Regions from separate parts of the Streptomyces sp. NPDC058758 genome, predicted to be linked through region 1. Evidence: riboswitches for the same ligand, from Rfam matches in the RefSeq annotation. Region 1 holds a riboswitch; each other region holds the start of a gene.
What was found. A riboswitch is a leader RNA that binds a small molecule or an ion and turns the genes downstream of it on or off. The one in region 1 is predicted to bind cobalamin.

Region 1 (7,418 bases):
CGCCGGCCACCCCGGGCCGCCGGCCGTCCGGTCACCGGCTATCCGACGACCGGCTCCCCGGTGAGGGCCACGCCGGCCTCGCGGAGCTCCGCGAGCGCGCGGTCGGTGGTCTCGCGGGCGACGCCCGCCGTGAGGTCGAGCAGGACGTGGGTGCGGAAGCCCTCGCGGACCGCGTCCAGCGCGGTGGCCCGGACGCAGTGGTCGGTGGCGATGCCGACCACGTCGACCTCCGTCACGTCCCGCTCGCGCAGCCACTGCGCCAGCGTCTGCCCGTTCTCGTTCCGCCCCTCGAAGCCGCTGTACGCGGCGGCGTAGGCGCCCTTGTCGAAGACGGCCTGGACCGCGCCGCCGGCGACGGCCGGGGCGAAGTTCGGGTGGAAGCCGACGCCCTCGGTGCCCGCCACGCAGTGCCGGGGCCAGGAGTCGACGTAGTCGGGGGCCTCGCCCTCCGGGGCGAAGTGGGCCCCCGGGTCGATGTGGTGGTCCCGGGTGGCGACGACGTGCCGGTAGGCGGCGCCGGCCGCCTCGCCGACCAGCTCGGTGATGGCGGCGGCGACGTCGGCGCCGCCCGTCACCGCGAGGCTGCCGCCCTCGCAGAAGTCGTTCTGTACGTCCACGACGATCAGTGCGCGGTGCATGGCGGGTGTCCTCGGGGGTCGGTCGGGCGGTCGGAAGGGAAGCGGCCCCGAGCCTAGGGACTCCGCCTCCGCTCCGGGAGGGGGCGTCACCGGGCTCTGGACGTACCTCTAGATGTACTCGGTCGGCAGCACCGGCTCGCCGCGCGACAGCTGGATGGCCGACATCGGCAGCCCGGCGCGGGCCGCGATGTGCCGGGTGCGGGCCGCCTCCAGCGGCTCCCGGGCCACCACCTCGCCGCCCTTGACCAGCTCGACCAGGAGCTGGTCGGCGGCGAGCGCGTCCGGGACCTGGCCGGTGCCGATCACCTCGGCCGCGGCGACTCCGTCGGCGTCCTTGCGGCGCGCCGCCCACTTGCGGCCGCCGACGGACGCCTTGCCGCCCAGCGACTTCTTCGCCACCGGCACCAGCGGCGCCTTCGGGTCGGCCGAGGCGGCGCGGGCGACCAGCTTGTAGACCATCGAGCAGGTCGGGTGACCGCTGCCGGTGACCAGCTGGGTGCCCACCCCGTACGCGTCGACGGGCGCGGCGGCCAGCGAGGCGATGGCGTACTCGTCCAGGTCCGAGGTGACCACGATCCGGGTGTCCCGGGCGCCCAGCTCGTCGAGCTGCTGGCGGACCCGGTGGGCGACGAGCAGCAGGTCGCCGGAGTCGATGCGGACGGCGCCCAGCTCGGGCCCGGCGATCTCGACGGCGGTGCGGACCGCCTCGGCCACGTCGTAGGTGTCGACGAGGAGGGTGGTGCCCCGGCCCAGGCTGTCGACCTGGGCCCGGAAGGCGTCCCGCTCGGTGTCGTGGAGCAGGGTGAAGGCGTGGGCGGAGGTGCCGACGGTGGGGATGCCGTAGCGGAAGCCGGCGGCGAGGTCGGAGGTGGAGTCGAAGCCGCCGACGTAGGCGGCCCGGGAGGAGGCCACGGCGGCCAGCTCGTGGGTGCGCCGGGCGCCCATCTCGATGAGCCGGCGCCCGCCGGCCGCGGCCGACATGCGGGAGGCCGCGGCGGCGATGGCCGAGTCGTGGTTGAGGATCGAGAGGATCACCGTCTCCAGGAGCACGCACTCGGCGAAGGAGCCCTCGACGCGCAGGACGGGGGAGCCGGGGAAGTACACCTCGCCCTCGGGGTAGCCCCAGATGTCGCCGGAGAAGCGGTAGCGCGCCAGCCACTCCAGGGTCGGCTCGTCGACGATCTCCCGCTCGCGCAGGAAGCCGAGGACGGCCGGGTCGAAACGGAAGTTCTCGACGGCGTCCAGGACCCGGCCGACGCCCGCGAGGACGCCGTAGCGCCGCCCCTCGGGCAGCCTCCGGGTGAAGACCTCGAAGACGGAGTGCCGGTCGGCGGTGCCGGCCCGGAGGGCCGCCTGGAGCATGGTGAGCTCGTACTGGTCGGTGAAGAGCGCGGTCGACGGCACGTCCACCGGGAGCCCAAGGTCCGCAGCGTTCATGGGACCGATGCTAGCGCAGTATTCGTCAGTTTGACGAATACCCTGTTCGACGGCGCCCCCGGGCGGCCCGTTTGTGCGACGGGGGGCCCCGGGTGGCAGCATGGGGTAAGTGAGCATCGCGCCTATCGAGATCGAACGGACCGAGTCGGCCGAGGAGGTCTCCGCGGTCGTCGAGCCCGACGTCCCCTGGGTCACCCTCGTCCACAACGACCCGGTGAACCTGATGAGCTATGTCACCTACGTCTTCCAGGCGTATTTCGGCTACTCCAAGGACAAGGCGCACAAGCTGATGCTCGACGTGCACAACAAGGGCCGCGCGGTGGTCTCCAGCGGCACCCGCGAGGAGATGGAACGGGACGTGCAGGCGATGCACGGCTACGGACTGTGGGCGACCCTCACCCAGGACCGCGGCTGATGGCCGGCCACTTCGAGGCCGTGCCCGGCGGCGGAGCGGCCGTCGGGCTCGACGAGGTCGAGGTCTCCATCCTGCGCTCCCTGGCCGTCCAGCTCCTGGAGCTGATCGGCCCGGGCGACGAGCCCGGCGCGGACGCCGACCCGCTCGCCGCCCTCTTCGCCGAGGGCCCCAGCAAGCCGCCCTCCGACCCCGCCCTGCGCCGGCTCTTCCCCGACGCGTACGGGGACGACACCGAGGAGCTGCGGGCCGCCGCGGCCGACTTCCGCCGCTTCACCGAGAACGACCTGCGGGCCCGCAAGCGCGAGGACGCCCTCGCCGTGGTGCGCGCCCTGGACGGGCTGGTCCCCGGGGGGCCCGAGGAGTCCGTGCTCCTGAAGCTGACCCCCGACGAGTCCCGGGCCTGGCTCGGCACCCTCAACGACCTGCGGCTGACCATCGCCACGCGGCTGGAGATCACCGAGGACGAGGAGAGCGAGCGGCTCTACCGGCTGCCGGACAGCGACCCGCGCAAGCCGATGGTGATGGCCTACCTCTGGCTCGGCGCGCTCCAGGAGTCACTGGTCGGGACGCTGATGTCCTGAGTGCGGGACGCGGCAGGGCGTTCGCTCAGCGGACGCTCAAATCCGGATAACGAACTCGTTATCAGGGCGGGCGCTTTGCCGTCTTGAGTCCTTTTTGCACCCCCATTTTTGTGGTGCGCGCCACACTCAACTCCGTCGATCACCCCCCACCCCGTGATAAATCTTCACGACCACTCGGGCACGCCACCCCTGTTCCCGAGGGCGCTCGGGCCGGCTGACCGCCGGTAGCACTCCATCCACATCCGGGGGGATCAGGATCTGATCCGCAGCAGACGCAGCAGCGGTCGCGCGGATCAGCATGGAGAAAGGCGCACCACCATGACCTCAGTGCGGGTCGACAAGCAGCACGACGGCAATGAGGCCGCGGACTCCGCCCAGGGCGAGGGGTACCACCGGGCACTCGGCGCCCGTCAGATCCAGATGATCGCCATCGGCGGCGCCATCGGCACCGGCCTCTTCCTCGGGGCGGGCAAGGGCATCTCCAAGGCGGGCCCCAGCCTGATCCTCGCGTACGCCCTCGCGGGCCTCGTCATCTTCTTCATCATGCGGGCGCTCGGCGAACTCCTCATGTACCGCCCCGTCTCCGGCTCCTTCTCGGAGTACGCGCGGGAGTTCGTCGGCCCCTTCGCGGGCTTCGTCACCGGCTGGACGTACTGGCTCTTCTGGGTCGTCACCGGCATCACCGAGGTCACCGCCGCGGCCACCTACATGACGTACTGGTGGGACATCCCGCAGTGGCTGTCCGCCCTCGTCTTCACGCTCGTCCTGTACGGCGCCAACCTGATCTCCGTGAAGCTCTTCGGCGAGCTGGAGTTCTGGTTCTCCATGGTCAAGGTCACCGCCATCGTCGGCATGATCCTGATCTGCGCCGGCATCCTCACCCTCGGCTTCTCCGACGCCGGCGACACCGCCTCGATCACCCACCTGTGGGACCTCGGCGGCTTCTTCGCCGGCGAGGACGGCATCGCCTCCACCCTCATGACCCTCCAGATGGTCATGTTCGCCTTCCTCGCGGTCGAGCTGGTCGGCGTCACCGCCGGCGAGTCGAAGGACCCGAAGACCGTCCTGCCCAAGGCCATCAACACCGTGCCGTGGCGCATCGCCGTCTTCTACGTCGGCGCGCTCATCATGATCCTGTCGGTCGTCCCGTGGACCCACTTCAAGCCGGGCGTCTCGCCGTTCGTCGCCGCCTTCGAGGAGATGGGCTTCCAGGCCGGTGCCGCGATCGTCAACTTCGTCGTCCTGACCGCCGCCCTGTCCTCCTGCAACTCGGGCATGTACTCCACCGGCCGCATGCTGCGCGACCTCGCGCTCAACGGCCAGGGCCCGAAGGTCTTCACCCGGCTGACGAAGAGCGGCACCCCGCTGATCGGCACCACCTTCTCCGCCGCCCTGATGACGGTCGGCGTCTGGATCAACTACCAGTGGCCCGGCGACGCCTTCAACTACGTCGTCTCCTTCGCCACCATCTCCGGCATGTGGGCCTGGATCATGATCCTCGTCTGCCAGATCCGCTACCGCCGCAAGGCCGACCGCGGCGAGCTGCCGCAGTCCTCCTTCAAGGCCCCCGGCGGCATCTGGGCCAGCGTCTTCGCCCTCGGCTTCATCGGCCTGGTCGTCGTCACCATGGGCATGGACCAGGACAACCGCGTCGCCCTCTACGGCGCCCCGGTCTGGGGCCTCCTCCTCGGCGTCGCCTACCTGGTGCTCAAGGCCCGCAACCCCGAGGGCGCCGCCTTCGCCAAGCGCTCGTAACAAGGGTCGCGTCCGGCATCCGGGCCGTTCCGTACCACTCCTCGGTACGGAACGGCCCGTCTGCTTATCCTGTCGGCATGCTGACCCTCACCCGAGACCTGTACGACCGGATCGTGGAACACGCCCGGGCGGACCACCCCGACGAGGCCTGCGGCGTGGTCGCGGGGCCGGTCGGCACGGGCCGCCCCGAGCGGTTCATCCCGATGCTCAACGCCGCCCGCTCGCCCACCTTCTACGAGTTCGACTCCGCCGACCTCCTCAAGCTCTACCGCGAGATGGACGACCGGGACGAGGAGCCCGTGATCATCTACCACTCGCACACGGCGACCGAGGCGTACCCCTCCCGCACCGACATCACCTACGCCAACGAGCCCGGCGCCCACTACGTCCTCGTCTCCACCGCCGACACCGACGGCGCCGGCGACTTCCAGTTCCGCTCGTACGCGATCGTCGACGGCGTCGTGACCGAGGAGGACGTCGAGGTCGTCGAGGCGTACGCGTAGCCGTACCGCTAGTCTGACCGCGACCTTTCAGGGCGGCAGGACCCAGGAAGCCGGTGCGAACCCGGCGCGGTCCCGCCACTGTGACCGGCCCCCTCCCCGGGGGCCGCCAGCCAGGAACTGACCTGCCGCCTTCTCACCGCCGATCGGGGACGTGGAAATCCCCGGAGGAGGCTCCGCCATGACCCGGCGCCGCACGCTGCCGTCCGCGCTCGCCCTGCTCCCGCTGCTCGCCGCCTGCGCCGCCCCGGCGCCCGCCGGCACCGCCGCGCAACCCGCGCCCGGCTTCCCGTACACCGTCGCCAACTGCGGCGTGACGACCACGTACCAGGCCCCGCCGAAGCGCGCCGTCACCATGAACCAGCACGTCACCGAGGTGCTGCTCGCCCTCGGCCTGGAGAAGTCCCTCGTCGGCACCGCCTACCTCGACGACGCCGTCCTCCCCGCCTACCGCCAGGCCTACGACTCCGTCCCCGTCCTCGCGAAGGAGTACCCCTCCAAGGAGGCCCTCCTCGCCGCGAACCCCGACTTCGTCTACGGCGGCTACACCAGCGCCTTCGACGCCAAGGCCGGACGCGCCCGCGACGACCTGGCGGAGGCCGGCATCGCCAGCCGCCTCAACGGCGAGTACTGCGCCGACGGACCCGTCTCCGTCGACGACCTCTACCGCGAGGTCACCGAGGTCGGCCGCACCTTCGGCGTCCCCGACCGCGCCGCGACGTGGACGGAGGGCGCCCGCGCCTCCCTCGCCGCCACCTCCGCACGCCTCCGGGGCGTCGAGCCCGTCTCCGTCTTCGTCTACGACAGCGGCGACAGGACCGCCTTCACCGCCGGCGGCACCGGCATCGGCAACGACCTCATCACCCGCGCCGGCGGCCGCAACGTCTTCGCCGACCTCGCCAAGCCCTTCGGCGACGCCACCTGGGAACAGGTCGTCGCCCGCAAGCCCGAGGTCGTCCTCCTCTACGACTACGGCGCCACCACCGTCGAACAGAAGAAGCGCCGCCTCCTCGACGACCCCGCCCTGAAGGACGTCCCCGCCATCAGGAACCGCCGCTTCGTCGTCCTCCCCCTCTCCGACACCGTCCTCGGCGTCCGCGTCCCCGCCGCCGTCGACAAGCTCGCCGCCCAGCTCCACCCGGCCGCCGCCCGATGACCCCCGCCCCGGCCGCCGCCACCCGCCCGGACGCCCCGGCCGCCGCGCCCGGCGGGCCCGGACCCGGCCGGCTCCGCCGCGCCACCGTCCTCGCCGGGCTCCTCGCCGCGCTCGCCGCCGCCGCCCTCGCCTCCCTCGCGCTCGGCTCCGTACGGATCCCGCCCGGCCAGGTCCTCGACGCGCTCACCGGCCGCGCCGCCCCCTCCCCGTACCGCACGATCGTCCTCGACGTGCGGCTGCCCCGGGTCCTCCTCGGCGCCGTCGTCGGCGCCGGGCTCGCCGTCGTCGGCACCGTGCTCCAGACGCTCGTCCGCAACCGGCTCGCCGACCCCTTCCTGCTCGGGATCTCCTCCGGCGCCTCCACCGGCGCCGTCCTCGTCATCGTCCTCGGCATCGGGGCGTCCACCGCCCTCGCCCTGCCCGCCGGCGCCTTCGCCGGCTCCCTCCTCGCCCTCGTCCTCGTCCACGGACTCGCCCGCCAGGGCTCCACCATGACCGGCCCCCGGCTCGTCCTCGCCGGCGTCGCCGTCTCCTACGTCCTGTCCGCCCTCACCACCCTCCTCCTCGTCACCGCCGGCCGCCCCGAGCACTTCCAGGAGGCCCTCCACTGGTCCCTCGGCGGGCTCGGCTCCGCCCGCTGGGACAACCTCGCGCTCCCCGCCGCCGTCCTCGCCCTCGGCACCGGCGCCCTCCTCGCCCTCGCCCGCCCCCTCGACCTCCTCCTCACCGGCGAGCAGGACGCCACCGCCCTCGGCCTGGACGCCGGCCGCTTCCGCGCCGCCGTCTTCGTCCTCGCCTCCCTCGTCACCGCCGTCATGGTCGCCGCCAGCGGCGCCGTCGGCTTCGTCGGCCTCATGGCCCCGCACGCCGCCCGCCTCGCCGTCGGCGCCCCGCACCGCGGACTGCTCCCCGTCGCCGCGCTCGGCGGCGCCGTCG
Region 2 (7,418 bases), on a different contig from region 1:
TCGTCGACGACGACGTGGCCGTGACGGACAGCCTGTACACGGCGGGGCGGCGCGGGACCGGGGCCACGCTCTTCGTGGAGAAGCTGGCCGGGGCGGCGGCGGACGAGGGCGCGCCGCTGGAGCGGGTGGAGGCGCTGGCGCGGCGGGTGGTCGCGCGGTCGCGGTCGTTCGGCGTGGCGCTGAGCGCCTGCTCCACGCCGGCGAAGGGCGGTCCGACCTTCGACCTGCCGCCGGGCCAGCTGGAGCTGGGCATCGGGATCCACGGCGAGCCGGGGCGGGAGCGGCGCGGGATGATGACCGCCGGGGAGATCGCCGAGGTCGCCGTCGACGCCGTCCTGGACGACCTGCGGCCGTCGGACCCGGTGCTGCTGCTGGTGAACGGGATGGGCGGGACGCCGCTCCTGGAGCTGTACGGCTTCAACGCGGAGGTGCGGCGCGTGCTGGACGCCCGGCGGGTGCCGGTGGCGCGCACGCTGGTCGGGAACTACGTGACCTCGCTCGACATGGCGGGCTGCTCGGTGACCGTGTGCGCGGCCGACGAGGAACTGCTGCGGCTGTGGGACGCGCCGGTGGCGACCCCCGCCCTGCGCTGGGGCCGGTGAGCGGGCGATGACGGGGACGGCGTACGGGGCCGCCTTCGCGGTCCGGTGGATGGAGACGGTGGCGGCGGCGGTCGCGCGGGAGGCCGACCGGCTCACCGAGCTGGACTCCGCGATCGGCGACGCGGACCACGGGGCCAATCTCAAGCGCGGGTTCGCCGCCGTGGCCGAGGCCCTGGCGAAGGAGCCGCCCGCGACGCCGGGCGCGGTCCTCGTGACCGCCGGACGGCTGCTGATCTCGACCGTGGGCGGTGCCTCCGGGCCGCTGTACGGGACGCTGCTGCGGCGGGCCGGGAAGGCGCTCGGGGAGGCCGGGGAGGTCTCGCGGGCGGAGCTGGCGGACGCGCTGGCCGCCGGGGTCGCGGCGGTCGGGCAGCTCGGCGGGGCGGTGCCGGGCGACAAGACGATGCTGGACGCGCTGACGCCGGCGGTGGAGGCGCTGCGCGAGTCCTTCGCCGCCGCGCGGTCCGCGGCGGAGGCCGGCGCGCTCGCGACCGTGCCGCTGCGGGCCCGCAAGGGCCGGGCCAGCTACCTCGGCGAGCGGTCGGTGGGGCACCAGGACCCGGGGGCGACGTCCTCGGCACTGCTGTTCGCCGCCCTGGAGGAGGTGGCGGCCGGATGAGCGGCGGCAGGGTCGGGATCGTCCTGGTCTCGCACAGCGCGGCCGTCGCCGGCGCCGTCGCGGAGCTGGCCCGCGGGCTCGCGGGCGGCGGGGACCTCGCGCCGGTCGCGGCGGCCGGCGGCGCCCCCGACGGCGGTCTCGGTACGAGCTCCGAGCTGATCGCCGCGGCGGCGGAGGCCGTCGACGCGGGCGCCGGGGTGGCCCTCCTGGTGGACCTGGGCAGCGCGGTCCTCACCGTGAAGGCGCTCCTCGCCGAGGGCGACGAACTCCCGGAGGGGGCGCGGCTCGTGGACGCCCCCTTCGTGGAGGGCGCGGTGGCCGCCCTGGTGACGGCGAGCGCCGGCGGCGACCTCGACGCGGTCGCCGCCGCGGCCTCGGAGGCGTACGACTACCGCAAGGTCTGAGCCTCCCGGTCCCGGGGCGTACGACTGCCGCACGGCCTCAGCCTCCTCCACCTGGAGGCATGCGGTCACCGCACGATCCGACCTTCCCGGCTCCGGAGACGTGCGGCCACCGCACGGCCTGGCCCTCCCGGCCCCGGGGGCGTACGACCGCCGGGAGATCCGGTCTCCGTCCCGTCCCGTCCCGTCCGTCCCGTCACGTGCCCACCGGAGCGGGGGCGTGGCGGCGGTGGCGGCCCGCCGGGGCCGGCGGCGCTCCGGAGCGCGAGTGACCGACCCCGCATTGTGATGAAGCAGGTCAACCCACTAATGTCACAGGGCCTTGGTGTTCGGGAAACCGGTGCAGTACCGGTGCGGCCCTCGCCACTGTGATCGGGAGGTCAGGCTCCGTCCCTCCGGGGAAGCCACTGCTCCGCCGCGGGAGACCGTCGTGGGGTGGGAAGGCGGAGTCGGACGTCACTACCGTCAGCCAGGAGACCGGCCAGGGCGCGTTGTCCATCCACGAGGTGCTGGAGAGGGTCTCCCGATCATGCATATAGCCGAGGGGTATCTGCCCCCCGTCCATGCGGCCGCCTGGGGCGTCGCATCGGCTCCGTTCGTCGTCCACGGCGTCCGCGCGCTCACCCGCGAGGTGCGCGCCAACCCCGAGTCCACCCTGCTGCTCGGCGCCTCCGGCGCCTTCACGTTCGTCCTCTCCGCGCTCAAACTGCCGTCGGTGACCGGGAGTTGCTCCCACCCGACGGGCACGGGGCTGGGTGCCATCCTGTTCCGGCCGCCGGTCATGGCGGTGCTCGGCACGATCACCCTGCTGTTCCAGGCGCTGCTCCTCGCCCACGGCGGGCTGACCACACTGGGCGCGAACGCCTTCTCGATGGCGATCGTCGGCCCCTGGGCGGGGTACGGGACGTACCTGCTGTTCCGGCGGTCCGGGGCGCCGCTCATGGTCGGCGTCTTCTTCGGCGCGTTCGTCGCCGACCTCTCCACCTACTGCGTGACCAGCGTCCAGCTGGCCCTCGCGTTCCCCGACCCGGGCAGCGGGGTGGCGGGCTCGCTCGCGAAGTTCGGCGGGATCTTCGCGGTGACGCAGATCCCGCTCGCGGTCAGCGAGGGCCTGCTGACGGTCCTGGTGATGCGGCTGCTCACGCAGTCCAGCAAGGGGGAGCTGCTGCGGCTGGGCGTGCTCGCCCGGCCGAAGGCGGCCGAGCGGCGCGAGGAGGCGGCGGCGTGACCAGCCGGAACGCGAAGATCAACGGCCTGCTGCTCCTGCTGGTGGCCGCGCTGGCCGTGCTGCCGCTGGCGCTCGGTCTCGGCGACCACAAGGAGGAGCCGTTCACCGGTGCCGACGGGGAGGCCGAGACCGCGATCACCGAGATCGAGCCGGACTACGAGCCCTGGTTCTCGCCCCTGTACGAGCCGCCGTCCGGCGAGATCGAGTCGGCGCTGTTCTCGCTCCAGGCGGCGCTCGGGGCCGGCTTCCTCGCCTACTACTTCGGGCTGCGGCGCGGCCGGCGGCAGGGCGAGGAGCGGGCCGCGGCCCGTGTGGAGGGCGGCGCGGCCGCCCCGGACGCGGACAAGGACGCGTAGCCGCCGATGCTGCCGATCGACGCGGCGGCGCACAGCAGTCGCTGGCGCCGCCGCCATCCGGCGGAGAAGGCCGTGCTCGGTTTCGGCCTGACGCTGTGCGCGGTGTGCCTGCCGCCGTGGCCGGGGGCGCTCCTGGTCGCCGCGGCGACCCTCGCCGTGCTGCTCGGTCCGGCCGGCGTGCCCGGCCGGCAGCTGTGGCGGGCCTTCCGGATCCCGCTGGGCTTCTGCGTCACGGGGGCCGTTCCGCTGCTCTTCGCGGTGGGCGGGTCCGGCGGTGCCGTGGCCTGGGCGCCGGACGGTCCGGTCCACGCCGGGGAGCTGCTGCTGCGGACGGCGTCGGCCTCGCTGGGCGTGCTGCTGTTCGCCTTCACCACGCCGGTGTCGGACGTGCTGCCGCGGCTGGTGCGGGCCGGGGTGCCGGCGCCGGTGGTGGACGTGGCCCTGGTGATGTACCGGATCGTGTTCCTGCTGCTCGACGCGCAGGGCAAGGTGCGGCAGGCGCAGGCGGCGCGGCTCGGGGCGACGACCCGGGCCGCGGTGTGGCGCTCGATGGCCGGCCTCGGCGCGACCTCGTTCGTGCGGGCCTTCGACCGGGCGCAGCGGCTCCAGACCGGACTCGCCGGGCGCGGTTACGACGGCACCCTGCGGGTCCTGCTGCCCGAGGCGCCCGTCTCCCGCCCCTTCCTCGCGGCGACGGGCGGCCTCCTCGCGGGGCTCGTCGCCCTCACCCTCGTACTGGAAAGGCTTCTGCCATGACGACCCCCCACCCGGTCGTGGAGCTGGTCGGCGCGGGTTTCGCGTACGAGGACGGGCCCGCCGTCCTCACGGACGTCTCCTTCGCCGTGCGCGAAGGGCGGGCGGTCGCGCTGCTCGGGCGCAACGGCGGCGGGAAGACGACCCTGCTGCGGCTGCTGAGCGGCGGGCTGCGGTGCGCCGGCGGGGCGCTGCTCCTGGACGGGACGGAGGTGGCGTACGACCGGAAGGGGCTGACCCGGCTGCGGACCTCGGTGCAGCTGGTGGTGCAGGACCCGGACGACCAGCTGTTCGCCGCCTCGGTGGCGCAGGACGTGTCCTTCGGGCCGATGAACCTGGGGCTGCCGGAGGACGAGGTGCGGCTCCGGGTGGCGGAGGCGCTGGCGGCGCTGGACATCACGGCGCTGGCGGACCGGCCGACGCACCTGCTGTCCTACGGGCAGCGCAAGCGGGCGGCGATCGCGGGGGCGGTGGCGATGCGCCCCCGGGTCCTGATCATGGACGAGCCGACGGCGGGCCTCGACCCGCACGGGCAGGAGCGGCTCCTGGAGACCCTGGACGGGCTGCGGGCCGCGGGGACGACGGTGGTCATGGCCACGCACGACGTGGACCTGGCGCTGCGCTGGGCCGACGAGGCCGCCGTCCTCTCCCCCGACGGGCTGCGCACCGGCCCTGCGGCCGAGCTGCTGGCGGACGACGCCCTGCTCGACGCGGCGCGGCTGCGCAGGCCGTGGGCGGTGTCGGTCGGGCGGCTGCTGCACGCGCGGGGGCTGCTGCCGGAGGGCGTGCCGGGGCCGCGGACGGCGGAGGACCTGGACGCGCTGCTGGACCGGGTGGGCTGAGCGGGCGGGCCGCCGACGGCGGCGGCGTTCAGTCGGCGGCGGCGGCGTTCAGTCGGCGGCGGCGGCGTTCAGTCGGCGGCGGCGGCGGCGTTCAGTCGTCGTCGGCGGCGGCGGCGTTCAGTCGGCGGCGGCGGACGGCGGCGTTCAGTCGGCGGCGGCGGACGGGGCGGGGAGGCGGAAGCGTTCGACGTCGGGCCGGCGGAAGGCGTGCGCGTACGGCTCGGCGAAGGCGACGTGCCGGAAGTCCACGAAGGCGCCGGACCCGTGCGTGAGCGTCTCTTTCACGCCTCTCGGCGCGGGCACGCCGCACCCCCGCTTCTACCGAGTAGTAACCATCACACCCCGATCCTTCTGCAACTAGTTGCATAAGGGTGCTCGGGTCGCCTACAACAGGATCCGACGATCCCTGCGCGAGGAGGCGCCCCGTGACCGCCACGACCCCGTACCCGCACCTGCTCAGCCCGCTCGACCTGGGCTTCACCACCCTGCCCAACCGGGTGGTCATGGGCTCGATGCACGTCGGCCTGGAGGAGACCGAGCACGGCTTCGAGCGGATGGCCGCCTTCTACGCCGAGCGGGCGCGCGGCGGCGCGGGCCTCATCGTCACCGGCGGCATCGCGCCCAACGAGGCCGGCCGGCCGTGGGACGGCGGCGCCAAGCTGACCACCGCCGAGGAGGCCGCCGAGCACCGGCTGATCACCGACGCCGTGCACGCCGAGGGCGGCCGGATCGCGATGCAGATCCTGCACTTCGGGCGGTACGCCTACCACCCCGCGCTGGTGGCGCCGAGCGCGATCCAGGCGCCCATCAGCCCCTTCGTGCCCAACGAGCTGACCGACGCCGAGGTCGAGCAGACCGTCGAGGACTACGCCCGCTGCGCCGAACTCGCCCGCGAGGCCGGCTACGACGGCGTCGAGGTGATGGGCTCCGAGGGCTACCTCATCAACGAGTTCATCGCCGCCGCCACCAACCACCGCACCGACCGCTGGGGCGGCTCCTACGAGAACCGGGTCCGCTTCCCGCTGGAGATCGTCCGCCGGATCCGCGAGCGGGTCGGCACCGACTTCATCATCGTCTACCGGCTCTCCATGCTGGACCTCGTCCCCGGCGGCTCCACCCTGGAGGAGGTCGTCGCGCTCGCCAAGGAGATCGAGGCGGCCGGCGCCACGATCATCAACACCGGCATCGGCTGGCACGAGGCCCGCATCCCCACCATCGCCACCTCCGTGCCGCGCGGCGCCTACACCTGGGTGACGAAGAAGCTGATGGGCGCGGTGTCCGTGCCGCTCGTCACCAGCAACCGCATCAACACCCCCGAGGTCGCCGAGGAGATCCTGGCCGACGGCCGCGCCGACCTCGTCTCGCTCGCCCGGCCCTTCCTCGCCGACCCCGCCTTCGTGAACAAGGCCGCAGCCGGCCGCTCCGAGACCATCAACACCTGCATCGGCTGCAACCAGGCCTGCCTGGACCACACCTTCAACCTCAAGATCACCTCCTGCCTGGTCAACCCCCGGGCCTGCCACGAGACCGAGCTGGTCCTCTCCCCCACCCGGCTCGCCAAGCGGATCGCCGTCGTCGGCGCCGGACCCGCCGGCCTCTCCTGCGCCGTCTCCGCGGCCGAACGCGGCCACACCGTCACCCTCTTCGACGCCGCCTCCGAGATCGGCGGCCAGCTGAACGTCGCCAAGCGGGTGCCGGGCAAGGAGGAGTTCGACGAGACGCTGCGCTACTTCCGCGTCCAGCTCGCCGAGCACGGCATCGACGTCCGCCTCGACACGCACGTCTCCGCCGCCGACCTGGACGGCTACGACGAGGTCGTCGTCGCCACCGGCGTCACCCCCCGCGACCCCGGCATCGAGGGCCAGGACCACCCGAGCGTGCTCAGCTACCTCGACGTGCTCCGCGACGGCGCCCCCGTCGGCGAGCGGGTCGCGATCATCGGCGCCGGCGGCATCGGCTTCGACGTCGCCGAGTTCCTCACCGACGGCGGCGAGGGCGCGAGCCGGGACCCGGAGACGTACTTCCGCCAGTGGGGCGTCGACACCTCCTACGAGAACCGGGGCGGACTGCGCACGCCCGAGCGGAACGCGCCCCCGCGCCAGGTCCACCTGCTCCAGCGCAAGGCCGCCAAGGTCGGCGCCGGACTCGGCAAGACCACCGGCTGGATCCACCGCACCGAACTCAAGCACCGCGGCGTCGCCATGGTCGCGGGCGTCACCTACGACCGGATCGACGACGAGGGCCTGCACCTCACCGTCGCCGGCGAGCCGCGGGTGCTGCCGGTCGACACCGTCGTCCTCTGCTCCGGCCAGGAACCCCGCCGGGACCTGTACGAGGAGCTGGTCGCCGCCGGCCGCACGGCCCACCTCATCGGCGGGGCCGACGTCGCCGCCGAACTGGACGCCAAGCGGGCGATCGACCAGGGCACCCGGCTCGCCGCCACCCTGTGAGCACGGCGGACCCGGCCTAGGATGCGCGCATGTCCCTCCCGCACGCGATCCTGACCGCGCTGCTCGAGAAGCCGTCCTCCGGCCTCGAACTGACGCGCCGCTTCGACAAGTCGATCGGGTACTTCTGGTCGGCCACGCACCAGCAGATCTACCGCGAGCTGGGACGG
Region 3 (7,418 bases), on a different contig from region 1:
GACACCCTCGCCGGCCTGCTCGACATCTCCGCCGGCGGCCGGGTGCTCCGCATCGAGCGCCTCCGCCTGGCGAACGGCGAGCCGATGGCGATCGAGACCACCCACCTCTCGGCCAAGCGCTTCCCGGCGCTGCGCCGTTCGCTGGTCAAGTACACCTCCCTGTACACCGCGCTGGCCGAGGTCTACGACGTCCACCTCGCCGAGGCCGAGGAGACCATCGAGACCTCGCTCGCGACCCCGCGCGAGGCCGGACTGCTCGGCACCGACGTCGGCCTGCCGATGCTGATGCTCTCCCGGCACTCCCTGGACGCCCAGGGCGAACCCGTCGAGTGGGTGCGCTCGGTCTACCGCGGCGACCGCTACAAGTTCGTCGCGAGGCTCCAGCGGCCCAACGGCTGAAAATCGCCCTGCCGTCGATCTGAACCCGTGCCCCGGCGCATCCGTGTGATGTGTCGGGGCACGTCTTTTCTCCGGGGTGCCGGCAGGCGTCGAGACCTGCCCGATACAAGTCCGTTATTCGGACATGGCTTCCCAGGGAGTGGACGGTCCCCTAAATTTCGTCGGCACCAGCCGGTGATCAGTGAGGGGACTTCTTCGCCATGCCAGAAAGCACCACCGGGAAACAACCGGTCGTCACACCGCTCAGGGCCGTCATCGCGCTCTGTCTGATCGCGCCGTTCGTGGCCATGCTCTGGGTGGGCTCCTACGCGAAGGTCGACCCGCTGCTCGCCGGCATCCCCTTCTTCTACTGGTACCAGATGCTGTGGGTGCTGGTCTCCACCCTGCTCACCGTCGTCGCGTACAAGCTCTGGCAGCGCGACCAGCGCGCCCGCCGCGTCCGTGAGGGTGGTGAGGAGCGATGAAGGACGTCAACGTCGTCGCGCTCTGCGTGTTCGTGTTCTTCTTCCTGGCCGTCACGGTCATGGGCTTCCTCGCCGCGAAGTGGCGCAGGGCGGAGAACGAGAACAGCCTCGACGAATGGGGCCTCGGCGGCCGCTCGTTCGGCACCTGGGTCACCTGGTTCCTGCTCGGCGGCGACCTCTACACCGCGTACACCTTCGTCGCCGTCCCGGCGGCCATCTACGCGGCGGGCGCGGCCGGCTTCTTCGCCGTCCCGTACACCATCCTGGTCTACCCGCTCATCTTCACCTTCCTGCCGCGCCTGTGGTCGGTCTCGCACAAGCACGGCTACGTCACCACCTCCGACTTCGTCCGCGGCCGCTTCGGCTCCAAGGGCCTGTCGCTCGCGGTGGCGGTCACCGGCATCCTCGCCACGATGCCGTACATCGCGCTCCAGCTCGTCGGCATCCAGGCCGTCCTGGACGTGATGGGCGTCGGCGGCGGCGAGAACACCCACTGGTTCGTCAAGGACCTGCCGCTGCTCATCGCCTTCGGCGTGCTCGCCGCGTACACCTACTCCTCGGGCCTGCGCGCCCCCGCGCTCATCGCCTTCGTCAAGGACACCCTGATCTACCTCGTCATCGCGGTGGCGATCATCTACATCCCGATCAAGCTGGGCGGCTTCGACGCCATCTTCGACGCGGCGAACGAGAAGTTCACCACCAACAAGGCGGGCGGGCTCGTGCCGGCCGAGGCCGGGCAGTGGACGTACGCGACGCTGGCGCTCGGCTCCGCGCTCGCGCTCTTCATGTACCCGCACTCCATCACGGCGACCCTGTCGTCGAAGAGCCGCGAGGTCATCCGCCGCAACACCACGATCCTGCCGCTCTACTCGCTGATGCTGGGCCTGCTCGCGCTGCTCGGCTTCATGGCGATCGCCGCCGGGATCAAGGTCCAGAACGGCCAGCTCGCCATCCCGCAGCTCTTCGAGGACATGTTCCCCGCCTGGTTCGCGGGCGTGGCCTTCGCCGCCATCGGCATCGGCGCGCTCGTCCCGGCCGCGATCATGTCGATCGCCGCCGCCAACCTCTTCACGCGGAACATCTACAAGGACTTCATCAAGCCCGGGGCGACCCCCGAGCAGGAGACCAAGGTCTCCAAGCTGGTCTCCCTCCTGGTGAAGGTCGGCGCCCTCGTCTTCGTCCTCACCATGGACAAGACCGTCGCCATCAACTTCCAGCTCCTCGGCGGCATCTGGATCCTCCAGACCTTCCCGGCCCTGGTCGGCGGCCTCTTCACCCGCTGGTTCCACCGCTGGGCGCTGCTCGCCGGCTGGGCGGTCGGCATGCTGTACGGCACGATCGCCGCGTACAACGTGTCGACGCCGAAGCAGGCCCACTTCGCCGGCTCGTCCGCCGAGATCCCCGGCATCGGCGAGATCGGCTACATCGGCCTCACCGCCTTCCTGCTCAACGTCGCGGTGACGGTGGTCCTCACCTTCGTCCTCAAGGCCGTCAAGGCCCCCGAGGGCGTCGACGAGACCTCCCCGTCGGACTACACGGCCGACGCCGGCGACGCCGGTGTCCGCACCGAACTGCCGAAGGTCGGCGCCGGCTCCCACTGAGCCGCCGGCAGGCACGCGGACGAGGGCCCGGGGCGGCGGAAAACCCCGGGCCCTCGCCGTGTCCGCCGGGCAGACTGCCGGGCATGGACTTCACGATCAGGGCCGTACGGCCGGAGGAGTACGAGGAGGTGGGCGAGCTGACCGCCCGTGCCTACCTCGACGACGGGCACCTCACCTTCGGCGAGGACGACGACTACCTGCCGGTGATGAAGGACGTCGCCCGGCGGGCCGCCGAGGCGGAGGTGCTGGTCGCCTCGGACCAGGACGGGGCGCTGCTCGGCGCGGTCACCTTCACGGCGGGCGGCGGCGCGTGGGCGGACATCGCCGTCCCGGGCGAGGCCGAGTTCCGGCTGCTCGCCGTGGCGCACGCGGCGCGCGGCCGGGGCGTCGGCGAGGCGCTGGTACGGGCCTGCGTGGACCGGGCCCGGGCCCTCGACGGGTGCGCGCGGCTGGTGCTCTCCACCCAGGACCGGATGACGACCGCCCACCGGATCTACGGGCGGCTGGGCTTCGCGCGGCTGCCCGAGCGGGACTGGAGCCCGGTGCCGGGCCTGTCCCCGCTGCTCGCCTTCACCCTGGAACTCTGAGCCCCCGCCCCCGTCTCCTGTCCGTCTCACACCCGCGAGGGACACAACATATGGGGGGTGCCGTGATCGGCGCCCCCCACATGTATGCTCGTGCTCGCTGTCGCCGCAGGGGAATCCGGTGCGAATCCGGAACTGTCCCGCAACGGTGTACTTCGTGCGCTTTCGCCACGAAGGGAGTCCGAGGACCTGCCGACGGTGCGCCCGGTCCGTCCGTTCCGGGTGCCGAAGACGTCCGGGCCTCGCGGAATGGGCCGGTGGACGCGGACGCATCCGCGCGTGCGGCTGTCCGTCCGCCCCCTCCCCCGCCGTGGCCCCGGGCCGAGCGAGGGAGAGCCCCCACGTGACCATCGCGCCTGCGGGTCCGTCAGCCGCCGAGGCCGCCGCGAGCGAGAGCGACGGCCCCGGGACCGTACTGCTGCGGACCCTGACCGACCTCACCGCCGACCTCACCGACACCGACCCCGGACGGGTCGCCGCCGCCGCGCTGCGCGGCCGGCACGCCGGTTCGGACGAGGCGGAGCTGCGCGAACTGGCCACCGAGGCCGCGGCCGGGCTCATCTCCGAGGACCCCGCCTACTCCCGGCTCGCCGCCCGCCTCCTGACCCTGACCATCGCCGACGAGGCGGTCTCGCAGGGCGCGGTCTCCTTCTCCGCCTCCGTCGCCACCGGCCACCGCGAGGGCCTGATCGCCGACCGCACCGCGGCCTTCACGGCCCTGCACGCGGACCGGCTCGACGCGCTGGTCGACCCGGCCGCCGACGACCGCTTCGGCTACTTCGGCCTGCGGACGCTCTACTCCCGCTACCTGCTGCGCCACCCGATCACCCGCAAGGTGATCGAGACCCCGCAGCACTTCATGCTCCGCGTCGCCGCCGGCCTCGCCGAGGACGACTCGACGCGCGCGCTCGACGAGGTCGCGGCGCTGTACGGGCTGATGAGCCGGCTCGACTACCTGCCCTCCTCCCCCACGCTCTTCAACTCCGGCACCCGCCACCCGCAGATGTCCTCCTGCTACCTGCTGGACTCCCCGCAGGACGAGCTGGACTCGATCTACGACCGCTACCACCAGGTGGCGCGGCTGTCGAAGCACGCGGGCGGCATCGGCCTGTCGTACTCCCGGATCCGCTCGCGCGGTTCGCTGATCCGCGGCACCAACGGGCACTCCAACGGCATCGTGCCATTCCTCAAGACGCTGGACGCCTCGGTCGCCGCCGTGAACCAGGGCGGCCGCCGCAAGGGCGCCGCCGCCGTCTACCTGGAGACCTGGCACGCGGACATCGAGGAGTTCCTGGAGCTCCGCGACAACACCGGCGAGGACGCCCGCCGCACCCACAACCTGAACCTCGCCCACTGGATCCCGGACGAGTTCATGCGCCGGGTCGACGCCGACGCCGAGTGGTCGCTCTTCTCCCCCGCCGACGTGCCCGAGCTGGTCGACCTGTGGGGCGAGGAGTTCGACGCGGCCTACCGCGCCGCCGAGGCGAAGGGCCTGGCCCGCCGGACCATGCCGGCCCGCGACCTGTACGGCCGGATGATGCGGACGCTGGCGCAGACCGGCAACGGCTGGATGACCTTCAAGGACGCCTCGAACCGCACGGCCAACCAGACCGCCGAGCCCGGCACGGTCGTCCACTCCTCCAACCTGTGCACCGAGATCATCGAGGTCACGAACGACGGCGAGACCGCCGTCTGCAACCTCGGCTCGGTCAACCTCGGCGCGTTCGTGGCCGACGGCGACATCGACTGGGAGCGGCTCGACGCGACCGTCCGCACCGCCGTCACCTTCCTCGACCGGGTCGTCGACATCAACTTCTACCCGACCGAGCAGGCCGGCCGCTCCAACGCGAAGTGGCGGCCGGTGGGCCTGGGCGCGATGGGCCTCCAGGACGTCTTCTTCAAGCTGCGGCTGCCCTTCGACTCGGCTGAGGCGCGGGCGCTCTCCACCCGGATCGCCGAGCGGATCATGCTCGCCGCGTACGAGGCGTCCGCCGACCTCGCCGAGCGCAGCGGCCCGCTGCCGGCCTGGGAGCAGACCCGTACCGCCCGGGGCGTGCTGCACCCCGACCACTACGGCGTCGAGCTGAACTGGCCGGAGCGCTGGGCGGCGCTGCGCGAGCGGATCGCGTCGACCGGCATGCGCAACAGCCTCCTCCTCGCCATCGCGCCGACCGCGACGATCGCCTCGATCGCCGGCGTCTACGAGTGCATCGAGCCGCAGGTCTCCAACCTCTTCAAGCGCGAGACGCTCTCCGGCGAGTTCCTCCAGGTCAACTCGTACCTGGTCGACGAGCTGAAGCGGCTCGGCGTGTGGGACGCGCAGACCCGCGAGGCGCTGCGCGACGCCAACGGCTCGGTGGCCGGCTTCGGCTGGGTCCCCGCCGAGGTGCGCGAGCTGTACCGCACGGCCTGGGAGATCCCGCAGCGCGGCCTCATCGACATGGCGGCCGCCCGCACCCCCTTCCTGGACCAGTCGCAGTCGCTGAACCTGTTCATGGAGACGCCGACGATCGGCAAGCTGTCGTCGATGTACGCGTACGCCTGGAAGCAGGGCCTGAAGACGACGTACTACCTGCGCTCCCGCCCGGCGACCCGGATCGCCCGCGCGGCCCGGGCGTCGACGACGGCCGCCGCCCCCCTCCCCGTCCAGCAGGCGGCCACCGACGCCGACGCGATCGCCTGCTCCCTGGAAAACCCCGAGTCCTGCGAGGCCTGCCAGTAATGAGCTCCACCGAGAACAAGAACCTCCTCGACCCGGGCTTCGAGCTCACCCTCCGCCCGATGCGCTACCCGGACTTCTACGAGCGCTACCGGGACGCCATCAAGAACACCTGGACCGTCGAGGAGGTCGACCTCCACTCGGACGTCGCCGACCTCGCCAGGCTCACCCCCGGCGAGCAGCACATGATCGGCCGGCTGGTCGCGTTCTTCGCGACGGGCGACTCGATCGTGGCCAACAACCTGGTGCTGACGCTCTACAAGCACATCAACTCCCCGGAGGCGCGGCTCTACCTGAGCCGCCAGCTCTTCGAGGAGGCCGTCCACGTCCAGTTCTACCTGACCCTCCTGGACACCTACCTCCCCGACCCGGACGACCGGGCGGCCGCGTTCGCCGCCGTCGAGAACATCCCCTCCATCCGCGAGAAGGCGCAGTTCTGCTTCACGTGGATGGACTCGGTGGAGAAGATCGACCGCCTGGAGACGCAGGCGGACCGCCGTCGCTTCCTGCTCAACCTGATCTGCTTCGCCGCCTGCATCGAGGGCCTCTTCTTCTACGGCGCCTTCGCGTACGTCTACTGGTTCCGCTCCCGCGGCCTGCTGCACGGCCTGGCGACCGGCACCAACTGGGTGTTCCGCGACGAGACCATGCACATGAACTTCGCCTTCGAGGTCGTGGACACGGTCCGCAAGGAGGAGCCGGAGCTCTTCGACGACGCCCTCCGGCAGCAGGTCACGGACATGCTGAAGGAGGCCGTCGAGGCGGAGCTCCAGTTCGGCCGCGACCTGTGCGGCGACGGTCTGCCGGGCATGAACACCGAGTCGATGCGCGCGTACCTCCAGTGCGTCGCCGACCAGCGCCTGGTCCGCCTCGGCTTCCCGCCGGTCTACGGCTCCGAGAACCCCTTCGGCTTCATGGAGCTCCAGGGCGTCCAGGAACTGACCAACTTCTTCGAGCGCCGCCCGTCCGCCTACCAGGTGGCGGTCGAGGGCACGGTCGACCTGGACGAGGACTTCTAGTCCGTCCGGACACGCGAGAGGGCCCCGCGCTCGTGGAGCGCGGGGCCCTTCGGCGTGCGTGCGGGGCGCGTCAGTCGTTGGGGACGACCGGGTAGCGCGGGGTGCCCTCTTCCATCTGGCGCAGGGCGTCCTTGCGGTCGCGCTTGGAGAGCTTGTCGATGTAGAGGAAGCCGTAGAGGTGGTCCGTCTCGTGCTGGAGGCAGCGGGCGAAGTAGCCGGTGCCGCGGACCTTGATGGGGTTGCCGAGGAGGTCCTGGCCGTGGACCTCGGCGAAGTCCGGGCGGGCCAGCTCCGCGTAGGCGGTGGGGACCGAGAGGCAGCCCTCGTTGGAGTCGTCGAGGTGGCGGCGGTCGGCCGGCAGCTCCTGGAGCACCGGGTTGACCACGTGGCCGGTGTGGCGGACGCCCTCGTCGTCGGGGCAGTCGTAGACGAAGACCTTGAGGCCGACGCCGATCTGGTTGGCGGCGAGGCCGACGCCCTCGGCGGTCTTCTGGCTGGCGAACATGTCGTCGACCAGGGCGGCCAGTTCGGGGCCGAACTCGGTGACGTCCTCGCACTCGTGGTGCAGCACCGGGTTGCCGACGACCGTGATGGGCCGGGAGGTGCCCCGCTCGCGGTGCGCGAGCTCACGC
Region 4 (7,418 bases), on a different contig from region 1:
TGCGCGGCGGCGACCGCCGGAACGGCGTCCGCGGACCAGCCGGCGGCCTCCATGGCCTCGACCAGCTCGCGGGCCTTCGCCTCCGCCTCGTCGGCGGAGGTGCGGGTCGCGGCGGACTCGTCCAGGCCGAGGGCCTCGCGCAGACCGGGCAGTGCCTGGGTGCCGCCCCAGATCTGGCGGGCGCGCAGGACGGACAGGACCAGGTTGACCCGGGCCTCGCCCTCCGGGGCGCCGCCGAGGACGTGCAGGCCGTCGCGGATCTGGGCGTCCTTGACCTCGCACAGCCAGCCGTCGACGTGCAGCAGGAAGTCGTCGAAGCCGTCGTCCTCCGGGCGTTCCTGGAGGCCGAGGTCGTGGTCGAGCCTGGCGGCCTGGATCAGGGTCCAGATCTGGGCGCGGATCGCGGGCAGCTTCGCCGGGTCCATGGAGGAGATCTGCGCGTACTCGTCGAGGAGCTGCTCCAGGCGCGCGATGTCTCCGTAGGAGTCGGCGCGGGCCATCGGCGGCACGAGGTGGTCGACGAGGGTGGCGTGGACGCGGCGCTTGGCCTGGGTGCCCTCGCCGGGGTCGTTGACGAGGAACGGGTAGACGAGCGGCAGGTCGCCGAGGGCGGCGTCGGGGCCGCAGGCGGCGGACAGGCCGGCGTTCTTGCCGGGCAGCCACTCCAGGTTGCCGTGCTTGCCGAGGTGCACCATGGCGTCGGCGCCGAAGCCGCCGTCCTCGGCGCGGGCCGCGATCCAGCGGTAGGCGGCCAGGTAGTGGTGCGATGGCGGGAGGTCGGGGTCGTGGTAGATCGCGATCGGGTTCTCGCCGAAGCCGCGCGGCGGCTGGATGAGGACGAGCAGGTTCCCGCGGCGGAGCGCCGCGAGGACGATGTCGCCCTCGGGGTTGCGGGACCGGTCGAGGAACATCTCGCCGGGCGCCGGGCCCCAGTGCTCCTCCACCTTCTCGCGCAGCTCGGCCGGGAGTTCGGCGTACCAGCGCTTGTAGTCGGCGGCCGGGATGCGGACCGGGTTCTTCGCCAGCTGCTCCTCGGTGAGCCAGTCCTGGTCGTGGCCGCCGGCCTCGATGAGGGCGTAGATCAGCTCGTCGCCGTCGCCGGAGACCAGGCCGGGGAGGTCCTCGGCCGGGCCGAAGTCGTAGCCCTCGGCGATCAGGCGGCGCAGCAGGGCGACGGCGGAGGCGGGGGTGTCGAGGCCGACGGCGTTGCCGATGCGGGAGTGCTTCGTCGGGTACGCGGAGAGGACGAGGGCGAGCTTCTTCTCGGCGTTCGGGATGTGCCGCAGGCGGGCGTGGCGGACGGCGATGCCGGCGACGCGGGCGGCGCGCTCGGCGTCGGCGACGTAGGCGGGCAGGCCGTCGGCGTCGATCTCCTTGAAGGAGAACGGGACGGTGATGAGACGCCCGTCGAACTCGGGCACGGCGACCTGGCTGGCGGCGTCGAGCGGCGACAGGCCCTCGTCGTTCTCCTCCCAGGCGGCGCGGGAGCCGGTGAGGCAGAGGGCCTGGAGGACGGGCACGTCGAGTGCGGCGAGCGCCCCCGCGTCCCACGCCTCCTCGTCCCCGCCGGCCTGCGCGGCGGCCGGCTTGGTGCCGCCGGCGGCGAGGACGGTGGTGACGACGGCGTCGGCGCCGCGCAGCACGGCGAGGAGCTCCTCCTCGGGGGCCCGCAGGGACGCCACGTACAGCGGCAGGGCGCGGGCCCCGGCGTCCTCGATGGCGTCGCAGAGGGCGCCGACGAAGGCGGTGTTCCCGCTCATGTGGTGGGCGCGGTAGTAGAGCACGGCGACCGTCGGGCCGTCCGTGGCCTTCGCGGTGCGCTCCAGCGGGCCCCAGGTGGGGGCGGCGGCCGGGGCCTCGAAGCCGTGGCCGGTGAGCAGCACCGTGTCGGAGAGGAAGCGGGCCAGCTGCTCCAGGTTGGCGGGGCCGCCGTGGGCGAGGTAGGCGTGCGCCTCGGTGGCGACGCCGACCGGCACGGTGGAGGCGGCCATCAGCTGGGCGTCGGGGGCCTGTTCGCCGCTGAGGACGACGACCGGCTTTCCGGTGGCGAGGACCGCGTCGAGGCCCTCCTGCCAGGAGCGGACGCCGCCGAGGAGGCGGACCAGGACCAGGTCGGCGCCGTCGAGGAGGCCGGGGAGGTCGCCGAGCGGGAGCCGGGAGGGGTTGGCGAAGCGGTACTCCACCGGCCCCCCGGCCGCACGGGCGCTGAGCAGGTCGGTGTCGGAGTGCGACAGCAGCAGGAGCATGGCGAGGCTCAGGCCCTTCCTCGGGGTTTCCGCGCCCCGGGTGGTCGTGGTCGGCGGGGAGTTCCTGACTCACCCGGGCCGTCGCCGGCTCGGGCTCACAGTGGCGGGACCGCGCCGGATTCTCACCGGGCTTCCTCCCCGGGGTCCTGGGACCCCATGCCGATCTGCATAGTAGATCCTGGCGTCGGCGGGCCGGAGGGGGCCGGGGAGTCGGCCGGATCACACTCGGTGGCCGCCCGGTTTCCCGTGGGTATGCTCGCCGCCATGCCGCCGACCCCGCCCACCCCGCCCGAACCGGGCGAACCTCGCATACGGGACCGTGGCGACGCGTGCCCGGGGGCGCTCCGGCTGCACGCCGCCGCCGACGGTTTCCTCGCCCGACTCCGCCTGCCCGCAGGACTCTTGACGCAGCGTCAGGCACTGGTGCTGGCCGACGCCGCCGAGGGCCTGGGCGACGGCAGCCTCTCCGTCACCTCGCGCGGCAACGCCGAGCTGCGCGGGCTCCGCGACGGCTGCGACGCCCGCCTCGCCGCCCTCCTCGACGACGCCGGCCTGCTGCCCTCCCCCACCCACGAACGGGTCCGGAACGTCATCGCCTCCCCCGCCGCGGGACTCGACGGACTCGGCCACGCCGACGTGCAGTTGTGGGCCCGCGCCCTGGACGCGGCGCTCTGCGCCGAACCCCGCGCGGCGGCCCTCTCCGGCCGCTTCCTCTTCGTCCTCGACGACGGCCGCGGCGACGTCGCCGGACTCGGCGGCGATGTGACCTTGATCGCAGCCCCGGACGGCGCCGCCCTCCTGGAGACCGGCTCCGGGACCTTCCGGCTGCCCGCCGCCGACGCCGCCCGGGCCGCGCTCGCCTGCGCCCTCGCCTTCCTGGACGCCGCCGGAGCCGCGGGCACCGGCGCCTGGCGCCCGCGCGAGCTTCCGCCCGGGCACCTCCCGGACTGGGCCGGCGCCCTGGCCCGGGCGGCGATCGCCGCGGAGCCCGTACCCCCGTTCTCCTCCCCGGGGACCCCGCCGCCCGCGCCCGGCCCGCTCGGCGACCGCGCCCTGCACGTCCTCGCCCCGCTCGGCCGGCTCACCGCCGGCCGGCTGCGGGCGCTCGCCGACGGAGCCGCCGAGCTGCGGCTCACGCCGTGGCGCGGGGTGGTCGCCGTCGGCACCGACGGGTCCGCGCTCCCCGCGCTGGCGACGGCCGGCCTGATCACCGACCCGGACGCCCCCGGCGCCGGCGTCACCGCCTGCACCGGCCTGCCCGGCTGCGCCAAGTCCCTCGCCGACGTCCGGGCCGACGCGGCGCGCGCCCCCGGCGGCCCGCTGCCCGTGCACTACTCCGGCTGCGAGCGCCGCTGCGGCCATCCGCACGGCACCTGGATCGAGGTCACCGCCCGGGACTCCGGCACCTATCTGCTGGACGGCGCGCCCGTCCCCCGCACCGCCCTGGCCGAAGCCGTGGCGGCGGCCCGTACGAGAAAGAGCTGAGGATGTACGAGTACGAGAAAGACGGCGCCGAGATCTACCGCCGCTCCTTCGCCACGATCCGCGCCGAGGCGGACCTCTCGGGGATGCCCGACGACGTCGCCACGGTCGCCGTCCGCATGATCCACGCCTGCGGCATGACGGACCTCGTCCGGGACATCGCGTACTCCCCCGGGGTCGTCGCGCGCGCCCGCGCCGCGCTCCGGGCCGGCGCCCCGATCCTCTGCGACGCGCAGATGGTCGCCTCCGGCGTCACCCGCAAGCGGCTGCCCGCCGACAACGACGTGCTGTGCGCGCTCTCCGACCCGGCCGTCCCCGCCCTCGCCGCCGAGCTGGGCACCACCCGCTCCGCCGCCGCCCTCGAACTGTGGCGGGACCGCCTCGAAGGCTCCGTCGTCGCCATCGGCAACGCCCCCACCGCCCTCTTCCACCTCCTGGAGATGATCGCGAAGGGCGCGCCGAAGCCGGCCGCCGTCCTCGGCATCCCCGTCGGCTTCATCGGCGCCGCCGAGTCCAAGGACGCCCTCGCCGCCAACGGCCTCGGCCTCGACTACCTGGTGGTCCGCGGCCGGCGCGGCGGCAGCGCCATGACCGCCGCCGCCCTCAACGCCCTCGCGCACGAACCGGAGATCCAGGCATGAGCACCCCGACCGGAAAGCTGTACGGCGTCGGGCTCGGCCCCGGCGACCCGCACCTCCTCACCCTCGCCGCCGTGAAGGCCATCGCCGAGGCCGACGTGATCGCCTACCACTCGGCCCGCCACGGCCGCTCGATAGCGCGCTCCATCGCCGCCGGGCACCTGCGCGAGGACCACATCGAGGAGCGGCTGATGTACCCGCTCACCGTGGAGACCACCGACCACCCCGGCGGCTACCGGGGCGCGCTCGACGACTTCTACGAGGAGGCCGCGGCCCGGCTCGCCGCCCACCTCGACGCGGGCCGCACGGTCGCCGTCCTCGCCGAGGGCGACCCGCTCTTCTACGGCTCCTACCAGCACATGCACAAGCGGCTCGCCGACCGGTACGACACCACCGTCATCCCCGGCGTCACCTCCGTCAGCGCGGCCGCCGCCCGGCTCGGCGAGCCGCTGTGCGAGGCCGAGGAGGTCCTGACGATCATCCCCGGCACCCTGCCGGAGGACGAGCTCGCGGCCCGCCTCGCGGGCACCGACTCGGCGGTCGTGATGAAGCTCGGCCGCACCTTCCCGACCGTGCGGCGCGCCCTGGAGCGGTCCGGCCGGCTGGAGGACGCCCGGTACGTGGAGCGCGCCTTCATGGCCGGCGAGCGCACCGACCGCCTCGCCGACGTGGACCCGGAGACGGTCCCTTACTTCTCCGTCGCCGTGCTCCCCTCCCGCATCGACCGGGCCAATCCCGTACGGGAACGCGGCGAGGTCACCGTCGTCGGCACCGGCCCCGCCGGCGCCCCCTGGCTGACCCCCGAGTCGCGCGGCGCCCTCGTCAACGCCGACGTGCTCGTCGGCTACACCACCTACCTCGACCGGGTGCCGGTGCTGCGCCCCGGCCAGATCCGGCACGGCTCCGACAACAAGGTCGAGTCGGAGCGCGCCGAGTTCGCCCTCGACCTGGCCCGCCGCGGGCACCGGGTCGCGGTCGTCTCCGGCGGCGACCCGGGCGTCTTCGCCATGGCCACCGCCGTCCTGGAGGTCGCCTGCGAGCCGGAGTACGCGGACGTGCCCGTACGGGTCCTCCCGGGGGTGACCGCCGCCAACGCGGCCGCCGCCGCCGCGGGCGCCCCGCTCGGCCACGACTACGCCACGATCTCGCTCTCCGACCGGCTCAAGCCCTGGGAGGTCATCGCGGACCGGCTGCGCGCCGCCGCCGGGGCCGACCTCGTGCTCGCCCTCTACAACCCCGGCTCGAAGTCCCGCACCCACCAGGTGGCCGCCGCCCGCGACCTCCTCCTGGAGCTCCGCTCGCCCGACACCCCGGTGGTCGTCGCCCGTGACGTCGGCGGCCCGGAGCAGTCGGTGCGCGTCCTCACCCTCAAGACCCTGGACCCGTCCGAGGTCGACATGCGGACCCTGCTGCTCGTCGGCTCCTCGCAGACGCGGGCGGTCGAGCGGGGCGACGGCCGCACGATCGCCTGGACCCCGAGGCGGTACGGCTGACGGCCTAGTTCCGGGTGAAGGTGCCGAGTCCTTCGCCGTCCAGGTACTCGACGGTGAAGGACTTCCCGTCCGCGGCGAAGGTGACGCCGGTGCGGCCGACGGCGTTCTCGCCGCGGGTCTCGAAGCTGAACACGTCGCCGTCGTAGTGCGCGAGGCGGTACTCCTGCGGTTCCGGTCCCAGCCGGAGGGTGAGGGCGCCGTCCTCGCCGGCCACGACCTCCGCGCGGCCGTAGTAGGCGCTGCGGTACGCGCCGGTGTAGGCGTCGGCGTCCTTCGCGGGCGCGGCGCCGGACGGCGGGCGGGCGTAGTCGGTGTCCGAGCGGCCCTCGTCCTCCTGCTGCCGGTAGACCGCGTCGACCAGCGGGATCCAGTCCCGGCTGATCTTCCCGGTCTCCGCGAGGTCGAAGAAGTCGAGGGCGACGGCGTCGGCGACGCCGACCGGCGAGGTGTTGGTGAGGACGACGATGCCGAGGCCCTCGCCGGGCAGCATCGTCACGTTGGTGTGCGCGCCCTCGGCGAACGCGCCGGTGTGGGAGAGCCGGAGGCGGCCGGCGTCGTCGTAAGCCACGTTCCAGCCGAGGCCGTAGAAGCCGGTGCGGGCGGCGGGGGCGTGCGGCGGGTTCGCGACGGCCTCGGGCCAGTGGGTGCGCTCCAGGGCCTCCGCGTCGACGATCCGCTTCCCGTCCAGCTCGCCGTTCGCGAGCTGGAGCCGCAGCCACACCGCCATGTCGCGGGCGGTGGAGCTGACCCCGCCGGCGGGCGACTGCGCGTCCGGGTCGCGGACGAACTCCGGCTTCCACTCCCCGCCTTCCTTCACGTGCCCCCAGGCCCGGTCGTCCGCCTTCTCGAAGTCCTCGAAGCGGGAACTGGTGTCGTCCATCCCGGCCGGCCCGTAGAGGATGTCCTCGGCCAGCTTCTCCCACGGCACGCCCTTCTCGTCGGCGACGGCCTGCGCGGCCGCCGTCAGGCCGAAGTTGGTGTAGGCGTAGCTCGCGCGGAACGGCGCCAGCGGCTCGTACCGCAGGTGGGACAGGACGTACTCCCGGTCGTAGCCGAGGTCTTCGAGCAGGTCGCCGGCGTGGTCGGGCAGCCCGCTGCGGTGCGAGAACAGGTCGGCGACCGTCACGTGCGAGGTCACCCACGGGTCCTTGAGCGCGAAGTGCGGCACGTGCGGGGCGACCGGCTCCGACCAGCCCTCGACGCCGACGGCACCGGAGACGACGGTCGAGGCGATCGGCTTGGACACGGACGCCAGCTGGAAGACGGTGTCGGCGTCGACGGCGGCGCTCTCGCCCGTCTTCCGCACGCCGTACCCCTTCAGGTGCAGCACCTTCCCGTCGTGGACGACGGCGACGGCGACGCCCGGCACCCCGGTGCGCTTCATGGCCGCCTCGACCACCCCGTCCAGCCGGTCGACGGCCCGCCGCACGTCGGCGGCGTCGAGTTCGGGCGGGGGCTGGTTCGGGGGAGGCGTGGGGGCCGGGGTGGGGCTCGGGCTCGGCCCGAGCCCGGTGACGCCGAGAAGCGCCGCCAGCCCCGTCGCGACAAGCCAGCGAACG

Region 2: another riboswitch for cobalamin. It lies ahead of ACFW6A_RS25135 (energy-coupling factor ABC transporter permease); the one in region 1 lies ahead of ACFW6A_RS22740 (ABC transporter substrate-binding protein).
Region 3: another riboswitch for cobalamin. It lies ahead of ACFW6A_RS08445 (ribonucleoside-diphosphate reductase subunit alpha); the one in region 1 lies ahead of ACFW6A_RS22740 (ABC transporter substrate-binding protein).
Region 4: another riboswitch for cobalamin. It lies ahead of cobN (cobaltochelatase subunit CobN); the one in region 1 lies ahead of ACFW6A_RS22740 (ABC transporter substrate-binding protein).

The regions. Positions count from the first base shown of each region.
Region 1 covers NZ_JBHYPS010000020.1:34,961-42,378, reverse strand. Annotated here, with positions in the region: gene ACFW6A_RS22770 (isochorismatase family protein) at 39-638, opposite strand; gene ACFW6A_RS22765 (nicotinate phosphoribosyltransferase) at 747-2,075, opposite strand; gene clpS (ATP-dependent Clp protease adapter ClpS) at 2,185-2,490, shown strand; gene ACFW6A_RS22755 (DUF2017 domain-containing protein) at 2,490-3,071, shown strand; gene ACFW6A_RS22750 (amino acid permease) at 3,390-4,826, shown strand; gene ACFW6A_RS22745 (M67 family metallopeptidase) at 4,904-5,329, shown strand; cobalamin riboswitch at 5,322-5,470, shown strand; gene ACFW6A_RS22740 (ABC transporter substrate-binding protein) at 5,508-6,482, shown strand; gene ACFW6A_RS22735 (FecCD family ABC transporter permease) at 6,479-7,418, shown strand, end outside.
Region 2 covers NZ_JBHYPS010000024.1:41,301-48,718, forward strand. Annotated here, with positions in the region: gene dhaK (dihydroxyacetone kinase subunit DhaK) at 1-602, shown strand, start outside; gene dhaL (dihydroxyacetone kinase subunit DhaL) at 610-1,221, shown strand; gene ACFW6A_RS25130 (PTS fructose transporter subunit IIA) at 1,218-1,625, shown strand; cobalamin riboswitch at 1,901-2,123, shown strand; gene ACFW6A_RS25135 (energy-coupling factor ABC transporter permease) at 2,152-2,850, shown strand; gene ACFW6A_RS25140 (energy-coupling factor ABC transporter substrate-binding protein) at 2,847-3,206, shown strand; gene cbiQ (cobalt ECF transporter T component CbiQ) at 3,213-3,962, shown strand; gene ACFW6A_RS25150 (ATP-binding cassette domain-containing protein) at 3,959-4,801, shown strand; gene ACFW6A_RS25155 (hypothetical protein) at 4,946-5,086, opposite strand; gene ACFW6A_RS25160 (NADPH-dependent 2,4-dienoyl-CoA reductase) at 5,227-7,251, shown strand; gene ACFW6A_RS25165 (PadR family transcriptional regulator) at 7,281-7,418, shown strand, end outside.
Region 3 covers NZ_JBHYPS010000005.1:35,389-42,806, reverse strand. Annotated here, with positions in the region: gene ACFW6A_RS08465 (GntR family transcriptional regulator) at 1-399, shown strand, start outside; gene ACFW6A_RS08460 (DUF3311 domain-containing protein) at 600-863, shown strand; gene mctP (monocarboxylate uptake permease MctP) at 860-2,464, shown strand; gene ACFW6A_RS08450 (GNAT family N-acetyltransferase) at 2,548-3,051, shown strand; cobalamin riboswitch at 3,102-3,260, shown strand; gene ACFW6A_RS08445 (ribonucleoside-diphosphate reductase subunit alpha) at 3,392-5,770, shown strand; gene ACFW6A_RS08440 (ribonucleotide-diphosphate reductase subunit beta) at 5,770-6,786, shown strand; gene def (peptide deformylase) at 6,857-7,418, opposite strand, start outside.
Region 4 covers NZ_JBHYPS010000002.1:387,571-394,988, reverse strand. Annotated here, with positions in the region: gene cobN (cobaltochelatase subunit CobN) at 1-2,246, opposite strand, end outside; cobalamin riboswitch at 2,285-2,419, opposite strand; gene ACFW6A_RS04635 (cobalamin biosynthesis protein CobG) at 2,499-3,731, shown strand; gene ACFW6A_RS04630 (precorrin-8X methylmutase) at 3,734-4,369, shown strand; gene ACFW6A_RS04625 (precorrin-2 C(20)-methyltransferase) at 4,366-5,859, shown strand; gene ACFW6A_RS04620 (serine hydrolase) at 5,864-7,418, opposite strand, start outside.